One region of the Paenibacillus sophorae genome, then DNA from elsewhere that is predicted to be linked to it. Evidence: riboswitches for the same ligand, from Rfam matches in the RefSeq annotation. Region 1 holds a riboswitch; each other region holds the start of a gene.
The links. Region 1 has a riboswitch for thiamine pyrophosphate ahead of KP014_RS12355 (thiamine phosphate synthase). Riboswitches for the same ligand answer to the same signal wherever they lie in the genome.

Region 1 (4,210 bases):
AGCACGGCGGCCGCGCCCATCTCCATCGCTTCCGCTGCCTCCGACGGACGGCCGATTCCGGCATCCACAATGACCGGCAGGCCGGCCTCTTCAATCAGGATGGAGATCAGCTCCTTCGTCCGCAAGCCGCGGTTGCTTCCGATAGGCGCCCCCAGCGGCATCACCGCCGCTGCTCCCGCGTCTCTCAGCCGGAAAGCCGCAGACAGATCCGGGCTCATGTAGGGAAGGACGATGAAGCCTTCGGCAGCCAGAATTTCCGTAGCACGGATCGTCTCCAGATTATCCGGCAGCAAATATCTCTGGTCGTTAATGACTTCGATCTTCACCCAGTTCCCCATCCCTGCCGCTCTGGCCAAGCGGGCGATACGCACGGCTTCTTCTGCGGTGCGTGCGCCGGAAGTATTGGGCAGAAGGGTCATCTGCTGCGGAATATGGCTTAGAATGTTCTCCTCCCGCGAAGAGGGATCGACTCTACGAAGCGCCACTGTGATTACTTCGGAGCCTGAACGGGCGATTACCTCCGGAATCAGCGTGTTGCGGCTGTATTTGCCGGTTCCGATGAACAGACGGCTGGACAGGGCTTTGCCCCCGATATGTAATGCATCCTGCATAATAATAATCCTCCCCTATTCGGTTAATAGAATGCTTGATAGGCTAGCCAAAATAACGGTGATACAGCGACCGGGCTTCGGCTGGATCGCCCGTTCCGTGAACGAGCACCCGTCCATCGGGAAAGATCGCCATACGGTGCTGGTCCAGTGTCAAAGACAGCATAAAGGGATTCCGCTCTGCCCGGCCATAGGCGGACAGCCGCCGCTCCCACTCCTCCAGATCAAGCCTCGTCGGCCTTGGCGGGCGAATCTGCACCGTATCCCGCCCGCAGAGTACGGCCGTTCTGGAATGGCTGCCCGGCGATAAATAAGGATAAGTGCGTTTAGCGCCGCAGGACGGGCAGTCGGCGCGCTTCAGCTTGGACGTATCCACCGACGAGTAACGATTCGTCCACAGATCGAAAGAGACCAGTGTCCCGCGCAGCGCGCTAACGTTCCCTGAGAGCCACTTCAGCGCTTCGGCCGTCTGGTAGGCAGCCGTCATCTGCACGGCGGGACCGATTATGCCGGCCGTGTCGCAGGTATCCCCTCCGGCTGGAACACTGTCCAGCAGACAGTGAAGGCAGGCGCTCTGGCCTGGAACAATCGTCATTGAAATGCCGTAGCTGCCGGTGCAGGCGCCATAGATCCAGGGAATTCCGTCCCGCGCGGCAATATCGTTTACGATCATCCGCACCTCGAAATTGTCCGCCGCATCAAGAATAAGGTCTATGCCGCGTGTATAGAGGCTGATTTCCTCCGCTGTAATATCCGCAACGATTCCTTCAACTTCCACAGAGGAGTTAACGCTGCGAAGCCTGCGGGCGGCAGCTACCGCTTTGGGAATCCGCTCAGCCGCATCCTGCTCGCTGAACAAATTTTGACGCTGCAGGTTGCTCCACTCCACATAATCCCGGTCGACGAGGGTCACCTTGCCCACACCCGAGCGCACCATCGTCTCCGCGCATGCGGAGCCAAGCGCCCCTGCGCCAATAATCAGAACCTTCGCCTGCGCCAGCTTCTTCTGACCTTCGGCTCCGATTCCGTAAAACCGCTCCTGCCTGCTGTATCTGTCCTCTCCGGCGAAATTCACCGGCCTCAGCCTCCTCCCACAAAATGCACAAGCTCGATGCGGTCCCCGTCGGCAAGGGGGATTGTTCCGTAATTATCCCTACCCACAATCATGCCGTTCAGTTCAACGACCATCCGCCTTTCTTTCCATTCGGGTCGGCTCAGCAGATCCGCAAGCGTAGCGCAAGCTTCGTCCAGCTCGATCTCGTTCCCGTTGATATAGAGCTTCATTGCCCTCACCTCCTTTCATTGCGGGCTGCCTGAACAGCTGTCCTGACTGCAGCCCGGTAAGACTTTGCAGCCGCCACAGGATCAGACGCGCCGCAGATACCCGAGAGTACGGCAATGCCCGCCGCGCCGCGTGAAATCACCTGTCCTGCATTGCCCGGTTCAATGCCGCCAATCGCAATGACCGGAACCCGGCAGGCGCGCACGGTTTCCGCAAGCCGATCCAGCCCCCGCCCTGGAAGACCCGGCTTGCTGGCCGAGGCGTATACATGCCCGTACAGGCAGTAATCCGCCCCTTCGTTTGCGGCAGCGGCTGCTTCATCCGGGGAATGGACGGAGCGCCCGATGCGCAGGCTCTGAGACAGCGGGCGGGCCGCGGCGGTTGGGAGGCTGTGCCCCGCAAGCTGAACGCCTCCGGCGCCGGAAGCCAGTGCGACGTCCAGCCTGTCGTTCACAACGATTTGTTCAAGCGGTATCCCAAGGCTGCGCATCTTCTCCACCGCTTTGAACAATTCTTCTGCTGTACGCGATTTTTCCCGTAAATGAATATAGTCTACAAAGGGCCCTACGGCCGCAGCGATAAGAATAAAGCTGTCCATTATCGCCCCGCTGCCGGATATGAGATGAATTTCGGGATCCTTTGACTTTGGCGGACACATAGCCCTATTCGCCTCCTGTGTTTATTTGTCATAAGCAGCACAAAAAACCGCCCTCCCGAAGGAAGGCGGCCGGAAACTGCAAATGGGATCGAGCCTTGACAGGCCCGGATGCAGATATTCACTCTCCACTTCCCTACGCTGGTATAAACCAGATCAGGTTCAAAGGGTCCGAACCTTGCGTTCGTCTCAGCCTTGCGGCACCCCTAGTGTTCACGCTATGCAACTATTGATCTTTCACAGCGTATCATAAATTTCCTTTTCATACCACCTTTTCATGAAAAAGCCCCAATCCGCTTGACTTGGATCGGGGCTTGCATATTCAGCGGAAATCCGCTTAATACGTTGAGAGTCGTCAACCGTTAACGATTTCGCCGCCATTCACATGAATAACCTGGCCGGTTACATACGATGAATCATCGGAAGCCAGGTAGACAAAAGCCGGAGCCAGTTCTTCAGGCTGTCCCGGTCGTTTCATTGGCTGTGTTCCGCCGAACTCGCTGACCTTCTTCTCATCGAAGGTGGACGGAATGAGCGGCGTCCAGATCGGACCCGGCGCAACCGCGTTGACGCGGATGCCTTTATCCACTAAATTCATCGCGAGCGAACGCGTAAAGCTGAGGATCGCGCCTTTGGTGGACGAGTAGTCCAGCAGTTGAGGATTTCCTCTGTAAGCTGTAATCGACGTCGTATTGACGATGGTCGAGCCTTCTTTCAAGTGGGGCATAGCTGCTTTTGTCAAATAGAACATCGAGAAAATATTGGTGCGGAACGTCCGCTCCAACTGCTCGGAGCTGATATCCTCGATCTTTTCTTGCGGATGCTGCTCCGCTGCATTGTTAATAAGAATATCAAGCTTGCCCAGACCGTTCACTGTTTTGTTGATAAGATCCTGGCAGAATACTTCGACACCGATATCGCCGGAGACGAGAACACATTTGCGTCCTTCCTGTTCGACCTGGCGCTTCGTCTCCTCCGCGTCGGAGTGCTCGTTCAGATAAGAAATGACTATATCTGCTCCCTCCTTGGCAAAAGCCACGGCTACCGCGCGGCCGATGCCGCTGTCTCCGCCTGTGATCAGGGCCGCTTTACCGAGCAGCTTGCCCGCTGCTTTGTATGCCGCCGGTTCGTATTTAGGCCGGGGCGTCATCTCCGATTCCAGACCGGGCCTGCGATCCTGATGCTGCGGCGGCAATGTCTTCTGGCTTTGTTGATTGCTCGTAGACATACTTCATTCTCCTTTCGAAAAGTTGTTAAATTTAGACTTTCCTTAGGATGTCTTGGGGATGTACAATTATTCGTTCCCTTTACGGTAATTAATTTAACCAATCGCATGAAGATCAAACACAAGCGGAGTCCAGACAAACCGAAGTTCTCACAATAGCAAAACACACGCCTCCTTTCGGAGACGGGCGAAATTGGCCGGGCTATGCTGCTATTCAAATAATCTCATTAAAAACCATAAAGAAAACCATAACCAGCAAGCATACCGCCAGCAACGCGCTCAACGTGCGGATTTTGCCGGTTTCGCTGGAGACGTCGCGGCTCTGCTTCATGCCTGCGGCCGCAAGCCGCAGCGGCTTGCTTATAACGCCGCCCAAGGCGAACATGGCGAGCAGCAGCAGTGTGACAATAATCATCCACGGGACCGAATACTCGCCTTTG
Region 2 (4,210 bases), 1.6 Mb from region 1:
TCGGCCTTCGTTCTGTCGTCTCGCCGTATCTCAAACCAGTGGCTGGAAAGGGAAACTAAGATGATATTAAGAGTAAGGATAACGGGCAAGAACATCACGGCTGCCGCGATAATCAGCATGTACCGCGACAACAGCGATTGGCGGAATCCAGGAAGACGTCCTCGGGTTCTGTTCCTTCTTATCATGCCTTGACCCTGTATCCGATGCCCCGGACCGTCTCAATAATTTCCGGCATTGCAGGGTCTTTCTCCAGCTTTTCGCGCAAATAACGGATATGTACCATCAGGGTCTTGTCCCCTTCCATATAGGGCTCCCCCCAGACCGCTTCATAAATTTGTTCTTTGGTCATAATCTGGCCGAGGTGGCGCAAGAGGTAAAAGAAAATCTGAAACTGCTTGCCCGTCAGCGGTATTTCTTCCCCGCTCTCCGCCAGAACAATCCGGTTCTCCTCTTCATAGACGGTTAGATGCCCCAGTGAAAGCGGCGAAGATGAAATGCTGCCCGCACGCCGCAGCAAAACCCCGATTCTCGCGGCAAGCTCATCCGGATGAAACGGTTTGGTCAAATAATCATCGGCGAACCCCAGACCCTGAAGCTTGTCGTCGATGGACGTTCTCGCTGAGAGCATCAGAATGGGAATGTCAGGAAAAATCTTCTTTAATCGCTGGCCCACCGTGAATCCGTCCAATCCCGGCAGCATGACATCCAGAATAACCAACTGGCAGCCATCCGCCTCTTCCACGGCCCGTTCTCCACTCTGCAGCCAACGGACGGCATAGCCGCGATCCTTCAGATCTCTGGCGACGGGACCGGCAATTTGCGGATCGTCCTCGATATACAGCAAAGTGCCGCTCATGGCAGCACCTCCTTCTTGCCCTTCGTGCTGGCCGGACTTACTCGAAAAGATCTGTCCGGCGCGCAAAGGCGTTATTATTCCATATTAACAAATTCCGTCTGCATGAGAAAATGCCTTGGCGGCGCCTGCGCAGGCTTGCCGAACAGGTAGCCCTGCGCCAAAGGAATACCGAGCTCCCGGCAGAACTGAAATTCCTCCCGCCGCTCGATTCCTTCGGCCAGCACTATTCCGCCAAACTCTCCGGCTCTCTCCATAATCTCCTTAACGGCTTGCTGCTTGCCGGCATCCTGATCGCAAAAGCTGATCAGCCCCCGGTCAATCTTCACATAATCCGGCTTTAGGCTGGACATCACCTCCACCGTGGAGTAGCCCGCGCCGACGTCGTCGAGCGCAACAAAAGCGCCATGGCTTCGGCACTCGGCAAATATATAGGTGAGATGCGAAATATCTTCGATTTCTTCCGTTTCCACCACCTCAAACACAAAATCCTCCGGCCTTAGGCCCTGCTGCTCGATCGCCTCAAATGTATGGGTCAGACAGTATTGGGGGTCATAAATGGAAGAGGGCAGAAAATTGATGAACCGTTTAATTCCGTGAGGCAGCAGCTTGGCGCTGGATTCGATGGCGGAGATGCGCGCGGCCCGGTCCAAAAAGGAATGAAATCCGCTTTCTCTTGCCACCTCAAACAGTATATGCGGCTGAAACGGCGTGCCTTGCTGCAGCGGCCGCAGCAAAAACTCAAAGCCGACAATCTTCTCGGAAGAATCGACAATCGGCTGCAAATAGCTGCAAAATTCTTTATTGGCGATAATATCGATGAGTGAATGATTGCTAAAGCGGACCTGAAGCTGGGAGAGCGACATCCACCGTTCCAACTCACTTGCGGCTCCTGTTCCGATTATGGATATGGTCAGAAGCGCCGCTTCCTTCGCGGACTCGATCAGCTTCATCACATTCAGCAGCTGTTCCCGGGTGCTGTAAGAAATCTCGCATACCTCTTCCCGAAAAGATTTAAGTATAAAACCGGACGCTTGAACAGCGGATGCAAGTGAAGGAGATGCGCGCCGAATTTTTAGGATTCCCTTGTCTTCAATTGGTTCAATAGGGGAACAATGAATACAGTTCATGAACACCCTCCTTTTGGCCCACAAAAATGCAGCAACCTGAGGTCATTATAGCATGTTTTTCTGGAAAAGACGGAAATTCACCCCAAATAACCGCCATATTTCGCGTAATTTTTTTCCATATCCCGATTTTTTAATTTCCCAGGTTATTTCCCGGCAAATACCGTGCTTTTCTCCAATACTTCGCACTGATGGCGTCTTCCATGCACTGTTCCCTGGCACATGGGCGGCGGTATTATTAAATGACGGCTTCAGAATCGGCCATGGTACTGGACAACTTCAGAACCTTGCGTCTATAATTACAGCGTAAACAGCAAGGAATACCCGAAACTTCATAAACCTTGGGGTGCTGGAATTATGGCCGGCTGAGAGTGTATCCCGCAAGATACTGACCCTTATACCTGATCTGGATAATGCCAGCGTAGGAAAGCCTTAAGCGCGTGGTCGTAAAGAGACCGCCGCCGTCATGCACTCCGCCGCGTCCCGAATGTTCAGGGGCGCTTTTTTGGCATTTCAGGTTTGCGCAAATTCCCGTGGTCCCCCAAGCGGCTTCGTGATTTGCAGGTAAGCTTTTATGGAAGCGGGAATACCCGCCGCTTCAGGCATCGCTGCCCGGGGCGGCAAGACAAAGGAGAGACTATATAATGGGAGTCAAAAAATGGTTATCACTGTGCCTAACCTGCCTGTTCATACTGACAGCGGCGGGATGCGGCGGCAATAATTCGGGAGGAAACGCGGGCGGCGCTCAGGGAACCCCTGCTTCCGCTTCGCCGGAGGCATCCGCTTCCGCCCAAAGCTCGCCCAAAGCGGCGACGCCGGTAAAGGTCGCGCTCGACTGGACGCCGAACACGAATCACACCGGACTGTATGTCGCCAAAGAGCTCGGCTACTACGCGGAGGAGGGCCTTGATGTAGATATTGTGCAGCCGGGATCGGCGGGCGCAGATACGATGGTCACCTCGGGAGAAGCCGCCTTCGGCGTCGGCGCACAGGACAGTCTGACGCTGGCACGTATTCAGGGCGTCCCACTCGTGTCCATCGCGGCGATTATCCAGCATAACACATCCGGCTTCGCGGCTCCGGTCGACCGGGGCATCAAGTCGCCGAAGAATTTCGAAGGCAAAACTTACGGCGGCTGGGGATCGCCGGTCGAAGAAGCTTCCATGAAGGCCATTATGGACCCGGTCGGCGGCGACGTGAAGAAGGTCAAGCAGGTCACCATCGGCGAAGCGGACTATTTTACGGCTGTTAAGCGTGACATTGACTTTGCCTGGATCTTCTACGCTTGGACCGGTATTGAAGCGAAGCTGCGCGGCGAGCCGCTGGATATGCTGTATTTGAAGGATTACGCGCCGCAGCTCGATTACTACACGCCGGTGCTGACGACAAGCGAGAAAGAGATCGCCGAGAATCCAGAGGTGGTCAAAGCCTTTTTGAAGGCAACGTCTAGGGGTTATCAATATGCGATCGACCATCCGAAGGAGGCTGCCGATATTCTGATCAAGGCGGTTCCCGATCTTGACGCGAAGCTCGTTCAGGCCAGCCAGGAATGGCTCAGCCCGAAATACAAGGACGACGCCGCCCGGTGGGGTGAGCAGAAGACCGCTGTATGGAAAAATTACGCCGACTGGATGTACGGGCTGAAGCTGCTGGACAAACCGCTGGAGGCCGACAAGGCGTTTACCAACGAATTTTTGCCGGACGGGCAGTAAGAACTTAATAAAGTTAAGCTTTTGGTTCATTTAGTTTACAATTAATGGCATGAAAGTATTAACGGCATGAAAGGATGATAGGAATGGCAAGTACGCTGCTGAGCATTCAAGTGATTCCGAAAACGCCGGGAGGCGAAGACGTAATCCCATACGTGGACAAAGCAATTGAAGTGATTCAGCGTTCCGGCGTGAAGCATCAAGTGAATGCGCTGGAGACGACGATGGAAGGCGAGCTCGCCGACCTGCTGGAAATTGTCCGGGAGATGCAGGAGGCGCTAATCGAAGCGGGCTGCCCCAGCGTCATCTCGCAGGTAAAGATCGCCCATAATCCGGGCGGAATCAGCATGGACAAGCTGACGGAGAAATATCGCCCGTGAGTTCCAGGTGGAGACAAATCTGGCCGCCCCTTGTGGCGGTCATCTTGTTTTTGGCGCTGTGGCAGCTGTCGGTTTCCTGGTTCCATGTGGAAAAATGGATCTTGCCTGCTCCCATAGATGTATGGCACGAGGCCGTCGCCA
Region 3 (4,210 bases), 1.3 Mb from region 1:
TCTCATGCTGCAAAATTTCGGTCCGCACATGGAGCAGAAATGCGCCGTCTTGGCGCCCTCCGCAGGCAAGGTCTCGTCGTGATATTCGATCGCCCGCTCAGGATCGAGCGACAGCTGGAATTGGTCCTTCCAGCGGAATTCGAACCGGGCTTTGGACAGCGCGTCGTCCCGCTCCTGGGCTCCGGGATGTCCTTTGGCCAGATCGGCCGCGTGCGCCGCGATCTTATAGGCGATGACGCCTTCACGGACATCGTCCTTGTTCGGAAGTCCCAAATGCTCTTTGGGCGTCACGTAGCAGAGCATGGCGGTGCCGAACCAGCCGATCATCGCTGCGCCGATGGCTGAAGTAATATGGTCGTAGCCTGGAGCGATATCCGTCGTAAGCGGCCCCAGTGTGTAAAAAGGAGCCTCCTTGCACACTTCCATTTGGCGGTCGACATTTTCCTTAATTTTGTGCATCGGAACATGGCCCGGTCCTTCAATCATAACCTGCACATCATGCTTCCAGGCAATCTCGGTCAGCTCACCCAGGGTGTCCAGTTCGGCGAACTGCGCTTCGTCATTGGCATCGGCGATGGAGCCCGGCCGCAGGCCGTCTCCAAGAGAGAATGCGATGTCGTAAGCCTTCATGATTTTACAGATATCCTCAAAATGGGTATACAGGAAGTTCTCCTGATGATGGGCGAGGCACCAGGCCGCCATGATCGAGCCGCCTCGGGAAACGATACCCGTAACTCTTTTTGCCGTCAATGGAACATAACGGAGCAGCACACCCGCATGAATTGTGAAATAGTCGACACCCTGTTCCGCCTGCTCAATCAGCGTATCGCGAAAAATTTCCCAGCTCAGCTCATGCGCCTGACCGCCGACTTTTTCCAGCGCCTGATAGAGCGGCACCGTGCCGACAGGAACCGGAGAGTTGCGGATAATCCATTCCCGGGTCGTATGAATATGGCGGCCTGTGGAAAGATCCATAATAGTATCCGAGCCCCAGCGGGTGGCCCAGTGCATCTTCTCTACTTCTTCGTCAATAGAGGAGGAGACCGCGGAATTTCCGATATTAGCGTTGATCTTTACTAGAAAGTTCCGCCCGATGATCATCGGCTCGCTTTCCGGGTGATTGACGTTGCAAGGAATAATAGCTCTGCCGCTGGCGACTTCGTCCCGGACAAACGCCGGATCGACATTTTCGCGAATTGCAATGAACTCCATTTCCGGCGTGATGATCCCTTTGCGGGCATAATGCATCTGTGTCACGTTGGCGCCGCTCTTCGCGCGCAGCGGCTTCCGTCTTAATCCCGGAAAAACTTCTGCGTTAGGGTCCTGCTCCGTATTCCGCAGTCCGTTATCCTCTGGCTTTACATTCCGGCCCTCGTATTCCTCCGCATCTCCGCGTTCCAATATCCAGTTCCGGCGGAACGGGGACAGCCCTTCCCGGATGTCGGTAACGACTTGGCAGTCGGTGTAGGGGCCGCTTGCATCGTATACCCGCACGGGAGCATTTTCCGATACGCCATCAACCCCGGCAGTATCGCTCAGCGCAATCTCGCGCATCGGCACCCGAATATCCTCCCGCGAACCTTTAACGTACACTTTTTGACTTTGACTTGTCATTTCAATTCCTCCTCTTAATGGTGTGAAGCGCCGGAGGAGGCCAGGTACGCAAAAAAGACCGCACCCGAAGAAGCGGTCTTTGAACATACAAAGCCTGTGACGATTCCTCCGCTGGCATTACCCAGATCAGGTATTACGGTCGATGGCATAGGGCCATCCTCTCAGCCCGGCTGTTTCCGAGCTCCCGTGTCTATGAAGTTGTCTATTACAGAATATCCTAATCGCTGGAAAAGCACAAGCTACTTTTGCTTTATTTGCCGCCGGATTCCCAGCGCGTTAGCCAGAGACTCGGCCGCGTTCTCCAAGGAAAGGAGTGAATTTGTCCCGTGATGTAAGCTTTGCAGCGCATGTTCCAAGGTGGCGGCATACGGATTAATCTCTTTCAAAACGAGACGCCGTGCGCCGGAGGCGGTATATTCCGTTAAAGCAGCATCAGACTGATTACCAGAATCCTTTTCCAGAAAAACCAGCTTGCCTGATTCAAAATACGCTTCATAGCCGACAGTAAAGGGATATCCGTCAGGCATTCCCGAGGAAGAGACGATTTCCGCAATCGCGCCGTCCCGCCCGAATACGGCCCGGACCAGCGACTGGCGCGCATCCCTATATTCCGTTCCCCAGGCGGAGATAAGCTCCGGAGAATCCATGATCCCGCCAATAATATCCAACTCATGGATCATGAGATTCACAGGGATGGTGTCCAATCCGAGGTCCCCCCAGAGCGGCGGCGTTTCCCTTTTTAAAGTGAGAGACAGCAGCTTGCCGTATGTACCCTTCAGGCAGGATTCGCGCAAAAAGGCGTAAGCCGGGTCAAAATGGATAAACCGGTTAACGAGGACTCTTTTGCCGGAGCTTCTTTCCGCATCCAGCATGGCCGCAGCCTCTTCCACCGAGCAGCATACGGGCGTTTCGCAGAACACATGCTTTCCATGCTCAAGCGCCTTGACCGCAACCTCGCAGTGAAGAGAGGTCGGCAGGCACAGGTCGATGACATCAATATCCGGATCGCGCAAAATACCGCCAATATCCCGGGCAATCTCTACATTTAGCTCCTTCTCCAGTTGCGCCAGCTTAGCATCGTTCCTGCCGAACACGATCAATCGTCCACACAGATCCACTGACTTCAGCAGCTTGGCATGATATGTTCCAAATCCTGTTCCGAGCACAGCTACATTCATAAGTTCCAACTCCTTCAAAGGTTATGGACCTATGATATACTTGTATTGTTGACAGCAGAATGGCAATGATTTGAGGCTGTCTGTGAAATTTTCTGTCCGCTGATAAAAGGAGGGGTGTTATGAGGCTGCATCGGCTGGTTGCGATATTATTGCTGCTGGAATCAAGAGGGAAGCTGAAAGCAAAAGAGCTGGCGGAAGCGCTGGAAACCTCCGTCCGTTCAATTTACCGCGATGTGGATACGCTGGCTGAATCCGGTGTACCGATTGTCAGCGCTCCGGGGCCGTCCGGCGGTCTTTCGCTGATGGAAGGGTATACCGTTGATCTAAAAAGTTTACATAATGACGACGTCGTTCACCTGTATCTGACGGGACTTGGCATTTATTCCGGCGCGGGAACCGAATCAGGACATAAGCTCCGGAGCGCGCTGCTGAAGCTGGAAAAAACGCTGCCGGATGAATACAAACCGGATTTGCATAAGGCTAAGTCCCGGTTTTATTTTGACGATACGCCCTGGTGGCGCGAGCGCCCTGATGCTCCCTGCCTGGAAACGGTTCGTGCCGCGCTTTGGAAATCGCATAAGCTGACGATCCATTACCGCAAGCCGGGAGGAGAGTTGTCTATTCGAGATGTTCGGCCTTATGGGCTGGTGGTGAAGCAGGGTGAATGGTATCTGGCTGCATACAGTGAAATGGTGGAGGAAGTCCGGACGTTTAAATGCGAGCGAATATCAGCTGCTGAACAGTTAGAGGGAGGGTTCGAAATTCCGGCGGACTTCTCATTGGAACATTATTGGAAAGGCAGCAATCAGTCATTTAAGCGGTCGCGGCAAGAGAGGGAGGTTTATCCGGTAATTCTCAGGGTGAAAGAGCCGAGCGTGAATTTGCGGAACAAGCTGGAGATTCTGCATACCGCTTGGGAACAGAATACGGCCCTTCTGACGGTGAATATGTATGGTTATGAAGCGGCCTGCCGCGATATTCTGGAACTGATCGGCTGCGGCGAGGTCGTTGCGCCTGAAGAGCTTAGAGCTTTTATCAAAGATAAGCTGGATGAGCTTCGTACTTTTTATGGGGATTGAATAGGGGGATACAGCTTTCGGGACAAGGAGGACACGGGTTACCCGTCTCTAATAAAAATTGGATAACCCGTGAGTCAACCGCATTGTGAGGCTGTTGCACAACGAGACTAGAAAACTTTATGCCGATACGGCTCTGTGTGAATGTTACCTCGCCTGTTTGCCCTGACATTTTTTGCATACCGTCAGCTTTTCGCCTTGAAGTCCTTTGGCCGTATATAATAGTTTGATCCGTGTGCTGCCGCACAGGGGGCAAGTTCCCCTCCCGCGGGAAGGCATGCGCCAGAGCGCTTTGCCGCGCTTGTTCTTGGACATGTAATAGATTCCACCTTTGCGCATATT
Region 4 (4,210 bases), 810 kb from region 1:
ATGCACTTTATCCCAGCTTTCCGCATCCTGAAATCCGAAATCCTTATCTCCCGCGTCCATCAGCGGCAGCAGCACTTTCAGGCTCTGCGTCTCAATTTCCTTGTCGAGCGGAGCGGTCCCGTCTTCATGCGCAAGCAGGATGGACAGCGCCTCATCGGGATGCTCATTCACGTATGCTTGGCCTTCCCGCATCGCTGTCAGAAACTTGATGAAATCATCTTTATGCTGATTAATTCCCTCATCGCTTGCAACCAGCACAAGCTCGGAATAATCCGGCACGCCATATTTTGCAGGGTCAATGGAGGTGACGGGATGGCCTTCTTTTTGCAAAATGAGCTGTTCATGGTTGATGAAACCGCCCATTATGGCGTCAGTCTGCCCGGTGGAAATGGCCGGAATTAAGTCATAGCCCACATCCACAAAGTTCACCTTCTCCGGATCTCCGCCATCGGCTTTGACCATCGTCTTAACCATCGCTTCATACAGTGGAATGGAAGAATACCCCACCGCTTTGCCAGCCAAATCCTTCGGCGTATGTACGGAACTGTCCGCAGGGACCATCAGGTGAGTCAGCGGATGACGGACAATGGAGGCCAGTGCTTTCACGGGAATCTTCTCCCCCCGGGCCATCAGCACCTGCGGCTGGTAGCTCAGCGCCAGATCGACCTTGCCTGCCGCGACGAGCTTCAGCGCGTCATTCGTGTCCGCCGGCATCTGGATCTCCACATTAATTCCCCGTTTGGCGAAGAAGCCCTTTTCCTGAGCGGTGTACAAAAAAGAATGCACGGCGTTCGGGTACCAGTCGAGCATAAGCGTCAGCTTGTGCGCAGGCTCCGCCGGACTTTCGGTTTGAGAAGCGGCAGGCGAAGGAGAAGCGGAGGCCGCGGAATCGCCGGATGGCGCGGAGCCGCCGCAAGCGGCCGTTAACAGAAGAAGCGAGATAGCAGGCAGAAGCAATAAATTTTTAATACGGGTAAAAGATTTCATCAATTAGAACCTCTTTTCTTAAGAATCTGATGCTCCAGCAGCCGTACGGCCAGGAAAAGTACTACACCGAGACCCGACAGGAGAGCAATCGCTGCGAACATCTCGGCGCTGTGCAGGCTTCCCGCCATGCGGCGGCTGTAGTAACCAAGTCCGCGCGTTCCTCCCAGCCATTCTCCGATGGTTGCACCGATCACGCAGTACACCACCGACAGCTTCAGCCCCGAGAAAAAGGAGGGGAGCGCAAGCGGAATGCCGACCTTGACCAGCAGCTGCCTGCGGTTCGCGCCCATAGTCAGCAGCAGCTCCTTATAGGCGCCGCCGCTTTTGGCGAGCCCGTCGTATACGCCGACGACGACTGGAAAGAATGCGGTCAGAAAGACGACGGCGACCTTGCTCCACAGCGAATAACCGAACCACATAATAAAAATGGGGGAGAGCGCAATCAGCGGAATCGTCTGGCTGATGATGATAAAGGGATAGAGCGCTTTTTCTAATGTCCGGGAAAGGTGCATGCCGATCCCGAGCAGAATGCCGCCAACCAGCGACATCAGACAGCCGACAGCCACTTCTTCAAGCGTGGCTGGCAGATGCGTGCCCAGCAGCAGTCCGGCGTTCTGTACCAATGCGGTCCAGACCACGGAGGGTGCAGGGAGGATAAAGGACGGAACATATCCTGAGCGTACGGAAGCTTCCCACACGGCGAGAATCAACAGCAGCAGGAGAAGGAAGGCTCCGTAGCGGCGAGATCCTTCCTTAAACGGTGCGCGTTTCATACAGCCTCCGCTCCAGCTCGGCCCGCAAAGAGACAAAGCCAAGCTCGTAATTCATTTCCAGCCGCCGGGGTCTTGGCAGTCCCACGTTCAGCTCTTGAAGGGGGCCGACGCTGCCGGACGGCATCAGAAAGATGCGGTCACTGAGCAGAATAGCTTCCTCCAGATCATGCGTGATGAACATAACGGTCCGCCCCAGCTCTCCCCACAGCTCCAGCAGCCAGCGGTGCATGTCCCGCTTCGTCATGGCGTCAAGCGCGCCGAATGGCTCATCAAGCAGCATCAGCTCTCCGCCGGTCATCAGTGTACGGAGAAAAGCGGCCCGCTGGCGCATCCCGCCGGATAGCTCATGCGGATAGGCAAGCTCATAACCGGCGAGTCCGAAACGCTCCAGCATTTCCCATACCGTAGCTGCTCCGCCCTTACCGGCCCGGCCTTTGATCTCTAGCGGCAGCAGACAGTTGTCCAGCACCGTCCGCCAGGGCAGCAGCAGGTCCTGCTGAGGCATGTAGGCGATTTGGCCGAGCCGGTTCTCACCGCGGGCGCTGCCTTGCAGCGCGATTTCTCCCTGCGCCTCGGCAAGCAGTCCGGCTATCGCTTTGAACAGCGTGCTTTTGCCACAGCCGCTGGCGCCAATAATGCTGACGAATTCACCCTGGCGGACCGTTAACGAAAGATCCGAGAATACGAGCTTCTGCTGCGGAAACGAAAAAGAAAGGCGGCGGAGAGATAAAAGCTCTTCGATAGTCGGTCAACCCTCCTTATAAATGAATAAAGGCCCGTCCAAATCCGGAAGGAAATGGACGGGCCCCCAATTATCCGCCGTACAAGCGCTGGCCGTACGGGGCGTAGATAGGTAAGCTTCAGGTTCCACTTCCCTCCGCTGGTATAATCCAGATCAGGTTCCAAGGGTCCGAAGCTCGCGGCTTCGTCTCAGTCGGACGACTCCCCTAGTGAAATTGCGGTCTTTATTCGGTTATGAACTTATCAACTATACCATATTCCGGGCCGTTCCCTCAATGTACCATTTGGGTCTAACGGATTCGAAGTCACCAATGATCGGGAATGCTTACGGAAGGCAGCAGCTTGGTAGCCATATCGCCTTTAGCTGAATTAACTTGCGCCTGCGTGAGAAAAACGCTTCCTGTGAGGTCAGCGCCGCTTAAGTCGGCATCTCTAAAGTCGGCGCCGATCAGATCAGTCATTCTCATGTCGGAATCTCTCAGGTCGGATGCAATGAGCAAAGCGCCTCTCAAGTTAGCGCCTCTAAGGCCGGCTCCTCTTAGATTTGCGCCTATAAAGTTGCTTCCCCTACGGATTTTGTTCTGTAATTTTTGATTTTTATTAGGCATTGGCGCAGCTTTGGCCCGTACCCGTTCGCTTGCTTGCAGAAGCAGGTCATTGACAATCGCCCGATGGGCGGGGACGTTAAGCTCCAGAATCGAGCGCGGATTCAGACGGGTGAGCTCTTCCGTTTTTTCAAGAACATTCCGCTATGACCAAAATGAACGCTCTACTGTCTTGTGGGTGCTCTTTAAATGGCATTTCTCGTTTATCCGGTCTTCAAGTTAAAGCTGCAAAGCCGCATTATCATCAATCTTTGCCGCTTTCGCAGGATCGGCTGACATCAGCCGGTCATACATGGTCTGATCCTGAGCGCTGTCTTTTCTTTAGTGCATCTGTAGTTGAAGCGATAAACAAGCTACCAATATTTTAGTCATTTTAGATTGATTGATCTATAAAAGTGGGAAATTACCTTCCTGTAACAACTCCGTACTTGTACGTTTCTGATGGTCTGATTCAAAAAAAGAAAGGAAGTTTAAACATGAACAATAACAGATACAAGGGATTAGCGTTAATCCTGCTCGCTGTTTCCGAGTTAATGTTGGCACTTGATTATCTTTCCGCAACGATATTCTCAGCTTCATTCGGTACACTATACTTTTCCTCTTGTCTCCAGTGGGTTCGCCAAAATGATCGCCGCCGGAATGGGACTTGGTGCCATTGATTTTCAGTTTCTAACGGGGCTTTCTCAGCCGGATTGGCTTGGAACATTCATCAAGAAGCTAGTTAGCCAAAATAAAATGATAGAGGGAGAATGAAAAAACATGGAGAAAAAACCTGTTCTTGAACCGGAAGCACAAAATTTTGTTAAGGCAACAGCCAATCCGCCATTTTTATTTGATTTAGGACCTGAACAGGGGCGGATTGCGGTCGATGAAGCCCAGGCGGGCGAGGTTCAAAAGCCAGACGTGGACATTGAAGATATCAGTATTACAGGTGGTCCAAGCGGCCACGTATCCATTCGGATTCTACGTCCGAAACACGTTGCTGAGAAGAACCTGGCTGTCATTCTGTACATACATGGTGCAGGTTGGGTGTTCGGCAACGCACACACCCATGATCGGTTGATCCGTGAATTGGCTGTGAAGAGTGGAGCTGCACTTGTATTC

Region 2: another riboswitch for thiamine pyrophosphate. It lies ahead of KP014_RS05075 (ABC transporter substrate-binding protein); the one in region 1 lies ahead of KP014_RS12355 (thiamine phosphate synthase).
Region 3: another riboswitch for thiamine pyrophosphate. It lies ahead of thiC (phosphomethylpyrimidine synthase ThiC); the one in region 1 lies ahead of KP014_RS12355 (thiamine phosphate synthase).
Region 4: another riboswitch for thiamine pyrophosphate. It lies ahead of KP014_RS16270 (ABC transporter ATP-binding protein); the one in region 1 lies ahead of KP014_RS12355 (thiamine phosphate synthase).

The regions. Positions count from the first base shown of each region.
Region 1 is NZ_CP076607.1:2,630,493-2,634,702, reverse strand. Features, by position in the region: gene KP014_RS12370 (thiazole synthase) at 1-611, opposite strand, end outside; gene KP014_RS12365 (ThiF family adenylyltransferase) at 655-1,683, opposite strand; gene thiS (sulfur carrier protein ThiS) at 1,689-1,892, opposite strand; gene KP014_RS12355 (thiamine phosphate synthase) at 1,898-2,548, opposite strand; TPP riboswitch at 2,662-2,763, opposite strand; gene KP014_RS12350 (SDR family oxidoreductase) at 2,901-3,773, opposite strand; gene KP014_RS12345 (hypothetical protein) at 3,985-4,210, opposite strand, start outside.
Region 2 is NZ_CP076607.1:1,049,743-1,053,952, reverse strand. Features, by position in the region: gene KP014_RS05090 (sensor histidine kinase) at 1-185, opposite strand, end outside; gene KP014_RS05085 (response regulator transcription factor) at 182-856, opposite strand; gene KP014_RS05080 (EAL domain-containing protein) at 931-1,983, opposite strand; TPP riboswitch at 2,313-2,425, shown strand; gene KP014_RS05075 (ABC transporter substrate-binding protein) at 2,625-3,692, shown strand; gene KP014_RS05070 (thiamine-binding protein) at 3,776-4,069, shown strand; gene KP014_RS05065 (ABC transporter permease) at 4,066-4,210, shown strand, end outside.
Region 3 is NZ_CP076607.1:3,949,792-3,954,001, reverse strand. Features, by position in the region: gene thiC (phosphomethylpyrimidine synthase ThiC) at 1-1,614, opposite strand, end outside; TPP riboswitch at 1,699-1,812, opposite strand; gene KP014_RS18660 (Gfo/Idh/MocA family protein) at 1,854-2,792, opposite strand; gene KP014_RS18655 (helix-turn-helix transcriptional regulator) at 2,912-3,871, shown strand; gene KP014_RS18650 (hypothetical protein) at 4,016-4,183, opposite strand.
Region 4 is NZ_CP076607.1:3,442,153-3,446,362, forward strand. Features, by position in the region: gene KP014_RS16260 (ABC transporter substrate-binding protein) at 1-987, opposite strand, end outside; gene KP014_RS16265 (ABC transporter permease) at 987-1,760, opposite strand; gene KP014_RS16270 (ABC transporter ATP-binding protein) at 1,741-2,502, opposite strand; TPP riboswitch at 2,616-2,719, opposite strand; partial or broken gene KP014_RS16275 (pentapeptide repeat-containing protein) at 2,807-3,250, opposite strand; gene KP014_RS16280 (alpha/beta hydrolase) at 3,866-4,210, shown strand, end outside.